Regions from separate parts of the Streptomyces sp. NBC_01775 genome, predicted to be linked through region 2. Evidence: riboswitches for the same ligand, from Rfam matches in the RefSeq annotation. Region 2 holds a riboswitch; the other holds the start of a gene.
The links. A riboswitch is a leader RNA that binds a small molecule or an ion and turns the genes downstream of it on or off. The one in region 2 is predicted to bind cobalamin.
Positions count from the first base shown of each region.

Region 1: it holds a riboswitch for cobalamin, as region 2 does, so the genes downstream of both, metE (5-methyltetrahydropteroyltriglutamate--homocysteine S-methyltransferase) here and OHB04_RS33035 (cobalamin biosynthesis protein) in region 2, are expected to answer to the same signal.

Region 1 covers NZ_CP109104.1:1,558,124-1,562,762, reverse strand. Annotated here, with positions in the region: gene metE (5-methyltetrahydropteroyltriglutamate--homocysteine S-methyltransferase) at 1-1,984, opposite strand, end outside; cobalamin riboswitch at 2,169-2,391, opposite strand; gene OHB04_RS07205 (CBS domain-containing protein) at 2,583-3,005, shown strand; gene OHB04_RS07200 (NADP-dependent oxidoreductase) at 3,056-4,018, shown strand; gene OHB04_RS07195 (ester cyclase) at 4,052-4,408, opposite strand.
Region 2 covers NZ_CP109104.1:7,435,154-7,439,792, reverse strand. Annotated here, with positions in the region: gene OHB04_RS33045 (inorganic phosphate transporter) at 1-579, shown strand, start outside; gene OHB04_RS33040 (hypothetical protein) at 597-815, shown strand; cobalamin riboswitch at 1,125-1,244, shown strand; gene OHB04_RS33035 (cobalamin biosynthesis protein) at 1,418-2,413, shown strand; gene OHB04_RS33030 (cobyric acid synthase) at 2,410-3,942, shown strand; gene OHB04_RS33025 (putative cobaltochelatase) at 4,028-4,639, shown strand, end outside.

The DNA of each region.
Region 1 (4,639 bases), 5.9 Mb from region 2:
ACTCGGCGTAGCACATGTGCGTGTGGATCTGGGTGTCCGGACGCGCCCCGGCGGTGGTGATACGGAACGCCTCGGTCGCCCAGGCCAGATACCCGGCGCGGTCGGCGGCGCGCAGCGGCAGGGTCTCGCGCAGCGCCGGCTCGTCGACCTGGATGACCGGCGTGCCGGCGTCCTCCAGGTCGGTCACCTCGTCGCGCAGGGCGAGGGCCACTTGCCGCGCCGTGTCGCCGAGCGGCTGGTCGTCACGCACGAAGGACCAGGCCAGCATGGTGACGGGGCCGGTCAGCATGCCCTTGACGGGCCGCTCGGTCAGCGACTGCGCGTACGACGTCCAGCGCACGGTCATCGGGTCGGGACGGGAGATGTCCCCGGCCAGCACCGGCGGGCGTACGTAGCGGGTGCCGTAGGACTGCACCCAGCCGTGCTGCGTGGCCAGATAGCCGCTGAGCTGCTCGGCGAAGTACTGCACCATGTCGTTGCGTTCGGGCTCGCCGTGCACCAGCACGTCGATGCCGGTCTCCTCCTGGAAGGCCACCACCTCGCCGATCTCGGCCTTGATGCGCTCCTCGTACGCGGCGGCGTCGATACGGCCGGCGCGCAGGTCGGCCCGCGCGGTGCGCAGTTGGGCCGTCTGCGGGAACGAGCCGATCGTGGTGGTCGGCAGCAGCGGCAGCCCCAGGTGGGCGCGCTGCGCGGGGGCCCGCTGAGGGTAGGCGGGGGAGCGGTGGGTGTCCGCGTCGGTCACGGCGGCGGCGCGGGCGCGCACGGCGGGGTCGTGGGTGAGCGCGGAGCCCTCGCGCGAGGCCAGATCGGCCCGGTTGGCGGCGAGTTCGGCGGCGACGGCGCCGGTGCCCCGGTCCAGGCCCCGGGCGAGGGTGACGATCTCGCCGGTCTTCTGGCGGGCGAAGGCGAGCCAGCGGGCGATCTCGGGGTCGATGTCGTGCTCGGCGGTGGCGTCCAGCGGGACGTGCAGCAGCGAGCAGGAGGCCGAGACGTCGACCCGGCCGGCGAGGCCGAGCAGGGTGCCGAGGGTGGCCAGGGACTTCTCGAGGTCGTTGATCCAGATGTTGCGCCCGTTGACGACCCCGGCGACCAGCCGCTTGCCGGGCAGCCCGCCCACGGCGGCCAGTGCGTCCAGGTTCGCCGCCGCGGGGCCGGTGAAGTCCAGCGCGAGGCCCTCGACCGGCGCCTTGGCCAGCACGGGCAGGGCGTCCCCGAGCCGGTCGAAGTAGGAGGCGACCAGGAGCTTGGGCCGGTCGGTGAGTCCGCCGAGTTCCCGGTAGGCGCGGCCCGCCGCGTTCAGCTCGGCGGGGGAGCGGTCCTGGACGAGCGCGGGCTCGTCCAGCTGCACCCACTCGGCGCCCGCGGCCCGCAGGTCGGCGAGGACCTCCGCGTAGACGGGCAGGAGCCGGTCCAGCAGGGTCAGCGGTTCGAAGTCCGGCGCGACCCCGGGCGCGGGCTTGGCCAGCAGCAGGTAGGTGACGGGCCCGACGAGGACGGGCCGGGCCGTCAGACCGAGCGCGAGGGCCTCCTTCAGCTCGGCGACCTGCTTGGTGGAGTCGGCGGCGAAGACGGTGTCGGGGCCCAGTTCGGGCACCAGGTAGTGGTAGTTGGTGTCGAACCACTTGGTCATCTCCAGCGGTGCCACCTCCTGGGTGCCGCGGGCCATCGCGAAATAGCCGTCCAGCGCGTCGGCCTCGACGGCCGCGCGGTGCCGGTCGGGGATCGCGCCGGCCATGACGGTGGTGTCCAGGACGTGGTCGTAGTACGAGAAGTCCCCGGTGGGCACCTCGTGGATGCCGCTGTCGGCGAGCTGCCGCCAGGTGGCACGGCGGAGGCCGGCGGCGGTCTCCCGGAGGGCGTCCGCGCTGACGCGGCCCTTCCAGTACCCCTCGATGGCCTTCTTCAGCTCCCGGCTCTGGCCCTGGCGCGGGTAGCCGTACACGGTGGCGTGCGCTGCCGCGGCTGCGGACTCGGCTGTCACGGAACTCTCCTTCGCGAGCGTGTCTCCAGCGGTCCCGGTGCGGGACGAGGACGCGAAGGGTGGTGGCACGGCTGGATGGTGCGCCCGGCTGTGCGCGCCTGTCCGCCCTGCTGTGCGACTCCCCGGATGGTGTCCGGAGCGCCCCCGACCCGCCCTCGAGGTCACCGGGGACCGCACGCGGTCGGCCGCGTGCGGGCAACGGGCAGGTCTTCGGACTCGCGGGCGCGCCTGCCGGTCTCCCGGCGGGCACCTACTGGCCGTCGCTTCCCGGGACCGTACGGACCCAGTGCTCATGACGGCGGTCGTTCCCGCTCACCGCTGCGGGGCAGTCCCGGACTCCCACCGGGTTCCCTCTTACGACGCCTCCCGTCTGGCGGACGGGGCGAACCAGCTGCACCGCCAGCCTAGACGCCCCCGCGCGACGGTGGCCAGTGCGCCCGGACCACCCCTCCCGGCCCCCGCCCCCTCCCTCCCTGTCCGTCCCTGGCGTTTCAGCCCTCGGGCGGCTGGCAACCCGGGGGACGCCGCCTCATCGAGGCAGCCCCGACACGAGTGAACGAGCGCGAGCACCGAAGCAGGAGGATCAGCGATGACCACGATGGCAAACACGGTCCGCGACATCATGACCAGCGGCGCCGACTGTGTGCGTACCGACCAGACGGCGGCGGACGCCGCTCGGCTGATGAAGGAGCTGGATGTGGGCGCGCTGCCCATCTGCGGCAAGGACAACAAGCTCAAGGGCGTGGTCACCGACCGTGACCTCGTGGTGAAGGTGTACGGCGCCGACCGGGACCCCGCCGAGTTCTCCGCAGGCAGCCTGGGCCAGCACGAGGCCGTCACCATCGGCGCCGATGACAGCCCCGAGGACGTGCTCGCGACCATGGCCCAGCACCGGGTGCGCCGCCTGCCCGTGATCGACGGGGACCGACTCGTCGGCATGGTGGCCGTCGCGGATGTCGCCCGCACCCTCCCCCACCCGGACACCGGCGAACTCGTCGACGCGCTGTCCGCGGACTACTGAGCCGGGACCCAGCCACCAGGGAAGAGCATGACCACGATCCGGGGAAGAGCATGACCACGATGCGCGCGATCAGCCAGGACGCCTTCGGCGGGCCAGAGGTGCTGAAGCCGGTGGATAAGCCGAAGCCCCGCCCTCTGCCGACCGAGGTGCTGGTGCGGGTGGTGGCGGCCGGGGTGAACCCGGTCGACATCAAGACCCGCTCCGGCAGCGGCATGGCCGCCGTCCTGGGCGATCCCCCCTTCACCGTCGGCTGGGACGTCTCCGGCGTGGTGGAGGAGGTGGGCTTCGGCGTCCACACCCTCCAGCCCGGGGACGAGGTCTACGGCATGCCGTGGTTCCCCCGCGAGGCAGGCGCGTACGCGGAGTATGTGACCGCGCCCTCACGGCAGTTCGCCCGTAAACCGGAGTCGCTGGACCACGACCGCGCGGCGGGCGTGCCGCTGGCGGCGCTCACCGCCTGGCAGACGGTGGTCGACACCGCCCGCGTCCAGGAGGGCCGACGGGTCCTCGTGCACGCCGCCGCCGGGGGAGTGGGCCACTTCGCCGTCCAGCTCGCCGAGCACCTGGGCGCGCATGTCATCGGCACCGCGCGGCAGGACAAGCACGCCTGGCTGTACGAGCTGGGCGCCGACAAGCTCATCGACTACACCAAGGAGAGCTTCGAGGACCTGGTGAGCGAGGTGGACGTCGTCATCGATCTCGTCGGCGACGGCATCGACCACACGAGCACCCGCTCCCTGGAGACCCTGCGCGGGGACGGGCTGCTCATCGCCGTCCCCTCGGGCGTCTCGGAGGAATTGCTGGGCACGGCGCGGGAGCGCGGGCTGCGCGCCACCGGCTTCCTGGTCGAGCCGGACGGGCACGCGCTGGACCGTCTCGCGCGGCTCATCGACGACGGCGAGATCCATGTCGAGGTCGAGGACGTACTGCCGCTGGAGAAGGCCGCCGAGGCCCACCGGCGGAGCGCGACGGGCCGCACCAGAGGGAAACTCGTCCTGCGCGTTGCCTCCTGACCCGCCTGCGGTCTTCTCGGTTCGGCAGGCCGTTCAGCCGGTCTGGACGGAGGCGACCCAGTACTCGGTGAAGCGGCCGTCGCGGACCTGGAGGATGTCGTTGCCGAAGAAGGTGGTCACGCCGTCGTCCGTCCCGCCGCGCCCTGTCCACCGGCCCGCCACATAGCCGTCGCCCGCGAAGGGGCCGACCTGCACCTCGAAGCGCAGCGTCGTGAACATCCCATGGGTATGGGAGATCATTTCGGCCAGCTCGCCGGGGCCGTGGACGTCGTGCTCGGGCCAGTGTCCGACGAAATCGTCGGACACCAGCTCGCGCACGGCGTCGGCCGAGCCGTTCCAGGCCTCTTCGATCCACTGGCGGTACAGCTCTTTGGCAGCAGCGTCGCTCATACGGGCAGTGAATCACCCGCACCGCTGGTGAACAACCGCACCACCGCCCACTCAGGCCACCCAGTTCGGCCGTCGCGTGGCGGACGGGAAGGGCACGGCGAGGGCCACGAGCTGGTCCAGGACCGAGCCGCCCATGTCGGACGGACACGGGCCCGCTCGCGCTGCGGCATGAGGCAGCCGGTCGGGTTGTGGAAGTCGGGTATCAGGAAGGCCAGTTGAGGCACCGTCCGG
Region 2 (4,639 bases):
ACCATGGGCAGGGGCATCACCGACATCGCGCCGCCGCAGGGCTTCGCGGCGCAGACCAGCGCGGCGGCCACCATTCTGGCCTCCTCGCACATCGGCTTCTCCCTCTCCACCACGCACGTGTGCTCCGGTGCCGTCATGGGTTCCGGCATCGGCCGCAAGGGCGGCGTCGTGCGGTGGTCGACGGCGGGCCGGATGGTCGTCGGCTGGGCGCTGACACTGCCCGCCGCGGCGCTGGTCGCCGCGGGCGCCGCCTTCCTCGCCGACCAGGGCGACTGGGGCGTGACGCTGGTCGCGGTGCTCACGCTCGCGATCTGCGGCACCATCTGGGCCCGCTCGCGCCGCGAGCCGGTCGACCACACCAACGTCAACGACGTCAGCCCGGCGACGGCCTCGGCAGAGCCGGCGTCCGAGTCCGAGCCCGAGCCGGAGCCGGCCGGGGTGGTCACCACCGCCATGCAGGTGGTGGCACCGCCCCCGCCGCCCGCCGGTGTGGGCACCACCACGGCGGCCGAGGAACGGGCGCAGCCCGGAACAGCGCGGACCGGTAATCGTCCCGCCTCGGCGACGAGTCTCGGCTAGGCAGGAAGGAAGACGACATGAGCATCGACTGGGCCGCACTCGGCCAGGTCTTCGGAGTCAGTCTGATCGCCACCGTCGGACTCGTCGGAGTCTTCACGCTGGGCATCGTCGGACACTCCTCCCGTGGCGACGCCGCGGGAGGAGGCCCCACAGCCCTGGCCCGTACCGGCGCCTACGCCTGCTACGCGCTGTGCCTGGCGGCGGTCGCCTTGGGGATCTACGTCATCGCGGCGTAGGCCCTCCCCGCCTCGGGGCAACAGCACAGACCTGCCTGGGGCAACAGCACAGAATCCGAGGCAGCGGTCCGGCCGGGGCGTCACCACTGGCGCCCCGGCCGGACCGCTGTGCCGTCGTGGGGTCATGGGCGGCGATCGCGTCACGTCGGAGCTGACGCGCGGCCGGGCCGGAGGGCGTGACCCGCGTACGACGGCACGCTCCGGCGCGCCCGTGGTGTGTCTGCTCACACAACCTCCTCGCAGGTCAAGGGCGAGTTGACGGGGTCACACTCGCGTGGTGGACTTCCGGTGCCAAACGGCGGCATGGAGAGGAAGCCGGTGCGAATCCGGCGCGGTCCCGCCACTGTCACCGGGGAGCGCACCCAGAAAGCCACGGCCCCGCACGGGCTGGAAGGCGGGGTCTGCGCGGATCCGGGAAGCCAGGAGACTCTCGTCGCCGGTCGAGTCGAGCCAGGGCGCGGACCCTGAGTGAGGACCAACACCATGCGTGGCTCAGCCGCCGTTTCCGTTCCTGCCGCGAGCGCGGCACCACACGCCTGCGGGCGGCCACGCGCCGCCGCTGCCGGGTCCCGGTCCCTTCGAGGCGCCACGGCACGCTGACGATGCGGCCTTCCGACGCCCATGTGTGGGGCGCTGCCCTCGGGTTCGCCGCCGACGCCCTGTTCGGCGACCCCCGGCGCGGGCACCCAGTGGCCGCCTTCGGCCGGGCCGCCGGTGCCGCCGAGCGGCTGATGTGGCGGGACGACCGAGCCACGGGCGCGCTCTACACCGCGCTGTGTGCGGGCGGTGCCACGGTCTTCGGGGGCGCGCTCGCCGGAGTTGGCAGGAGCGCCAGACGCGTCGGGCGCGCCGAAGAGGCGATATCCGGGCTGCGGGGCGCGGCACCCGTCGTGGTGACAGCGCTGGCGACCTGGACCGCGCTCGGGGGGACCGGCCTCGCACGCGAGGCGCGCGCCGTGGGCTCCGCGCTGGAGTCCGGCGACCTGGAACTGGCCCGCGAGTTGCTGCCCGCGCTGTGCGGGCGCGATCCGCAGGAGCTGGACGCGGCGGCGGTGGCGCGCGCCGTGGTCGAGTCGGTCGCGGAGAACACCTCGGACGCGGTGGTGGGCGCCCTCGTGTGGGGCGCGCTGGCGGGAGTTCCGGGGCTGACCGGGTTCCGCGCGGTGAACACACTGGACGCGATGGTCGGCCACCGTTCCCGGCGGCACCGCAGGTTCGGCTGGGCGTCGGCCCGCCTGGACGACGTGGCGGGCTGGCCCGGCGCACGGCTGACCGCCGCACTGGCCGCGCTCGCCGGGCCGGACCCGCGCGGCGCCGTACGGGCGTGGCGTACCGACGCGCACCGTCACCCCAGCCCCAACGCGGGCCCCGTGGAAGCCTCGTTCGCCGGGGCGCTGGGGCTGCGGCTGGGCGGCACGCTCTCGTACGGCGGCCGTACCGAACACCGTCCCGTGCTCAACTCCCCCGGGCGCACCGTCCGTGCGGCGGACATCGGCCGTGCCGTACGGCTCTCCCGGCGGGTCGGGCTGCTGGCGCTCGCGACCACCGCACTGACGGGGGCCGCGGTACGCCGCGTCCGCGAGAGGAGGACGCGATGAGCGCCAGGGGCGGACGTACCGGCGGCGGGCTGCTGATCGCGGGGACGACCTCGGACGCGGGCAAGAGCGTGGTGACGGCGGGCATCTGCCGCTGGCTGGCCCGCAAGGGCATGCGTGTCGCCCCGTTCAAGGCACAGAACATGTCCCTGAACTCCTTCGTCACCCGCGACGGCGCGGAGATCGGCCGCGCCCAGGCCATGCAGGCGGCGGCGGCCCGGGTCGAGCCCAGCGCGCTGATGAACCCCGTCCTGCTGAAGCCGGGCGGTGACCGCACCAGCCAGGTCGTCCTGATGGGCAAAGCCGTCGGCGAGATGTCCGCCAAGGGCTACTTCGGGGAGTACGGGCGCCGCGAGAACCTGCTGGAGCCCGTCGTCGCTTCCCTGGAGGAGCTGCGCCGGACACACGACGCGGTGATCTGCGAGGGCGCGGGCAGCCCCGCCGAGATCAATCTGCGCCGCAGCGACATCGTGAACATGGGCCTCGCCCGCGCGGCGCGGCTGCCCGTGCTGGTCGTCGGCGACATCGACCGGGGCGGCGTCTTCGCCTCCCTGTTCGGGACGACGGCACTGCTGGCGCCGGAGGACCAGGCGCTGCTGGCCGGCTACCTCGTCAACAAGTTCCGGGGCGACGTGCGACTGCTGGAGCCGGGCCTGGAGATGCTGCGGAAGCTGACGGGCCGGCCGTCCTTCGGAGTCCTGCCCTTTCAGCACGGGCTGGGCATCGACGAGGAGGACGGCCTGCGCCTGTCGCTGCGCGGGACCGTGCGCGAGGCGGAGAGCGCGCCGCCGCACGGCGGCGACGTACTGCGGGTCGCGGTCCTTCCGGTGCCGCTGATGTCGAACTTCACCGACGTGGACGCGCTGGCCGCCGAGCCCGGCGTCGTGGTGCGCTTCAGCGACCGTCCCGAAGAACTGGCCGACGCGGACCTGGTGGTGGTGCCCGGCACGCGGGGCACCGTCAAGGCGCTCGGCTGGCTGCGGGAACGGGGCCTGGCCGGTGCGCTGGCCCGGCGCGCCGCCGAAGGCCGCCCGGTGCTGGGCATCTGTGGCGGCTACCAGCTGCTCGGCGAGCGCATCGAGGACGAGGTCGAATCGCGCGCCGGAACCGTCGAGGGGCTCGGGCTGCTGCCCGTCCACGTGCGGTTCCACCAGGAGAAGACGCTGGCCCGCCCGGAGGGCACGGCGCTGGGTGAGCGGGCCGAGGGCTACGAGATCCACCACGGGGTGGCCGAGGTGAGCGGCGGCACGCCCTTCCTCGACGGCTGCCGCTTCGGCGCCGTATGGGGTACGCACTGGCACGGCTCGCTGGAGTCGGACGGCTTCCGGCGCGCTTTCCTGCGCCGCGTCGCGGCGGACGCGGGCCGCGACTTCGTGCCCGCGCCCGGCACCTGTTTCGCCGCGCTGCGCGAGGAACAGCTCGACCGGCTCGGCGACCTGATCGAGGAGCACGCGGACACGGACGCGCTGCTGCGGCTCATCGAGGAGGGGGCCCCGGTGGGGCTGCCGTTCGTCCCGCCGGGGGCACCGTGAGGACGCCGGGCCCCAAGGCCGCACCGGCCCCACCGGCCGCACAGGAACTCAAGATCCGACCGCACCTCAATGAAAGGACAGTCGCGTGAGCACCCCCTACCCGTTCACCGCCATCGTGGGCATGCGGGACCTCCAGCTCGCCCTGCTCCTCAACGCGGTCTCCCCGCAGGTCGGCGGAGTCCTCGTACGCGGCGAGAAAGGGACGGCGAAGTCCACGGCGGTGCGCGCGCTGGCGACGCTGATGCCGCACGTCGACGTCGTACCCGGCTGCCGCTTCTCCTGCGACCCCGCCGCACCGGATCCCGGCTGCCCGGACGGGCCGCACGAGAGCGCGGATGCGGGCGAGGCGCGGCCGGCGCGGATGGTGGAGCTGCCGGTCGGCGCCTCGGAGGACCGGCTCGTGGGGGCGCTCGACATCGAACGGGCCCTGTCGGAGGGCGTGAAGGCGTTCGAGCCGGGGCTGCTCGCGGACGCGCACCGCGGCGTGCTGTACGTCGACGAGGTCAACCTGCTCCACGACCATTTGGTCGACCTGCTGCTGGACGCGGCGGCGATGGGCGCCTCGTACGTGGAGCGCGAGGGCGTCTCCGTACGGCACGCGGCGCGCTTCTTGCTCGTCGGCACGATGAACCCCGAAGAGGGCGAGCTGCGCCCGCAGTTGCTGGACAGGTTCGGGCTGACCGTCGAGGTGGCGGCC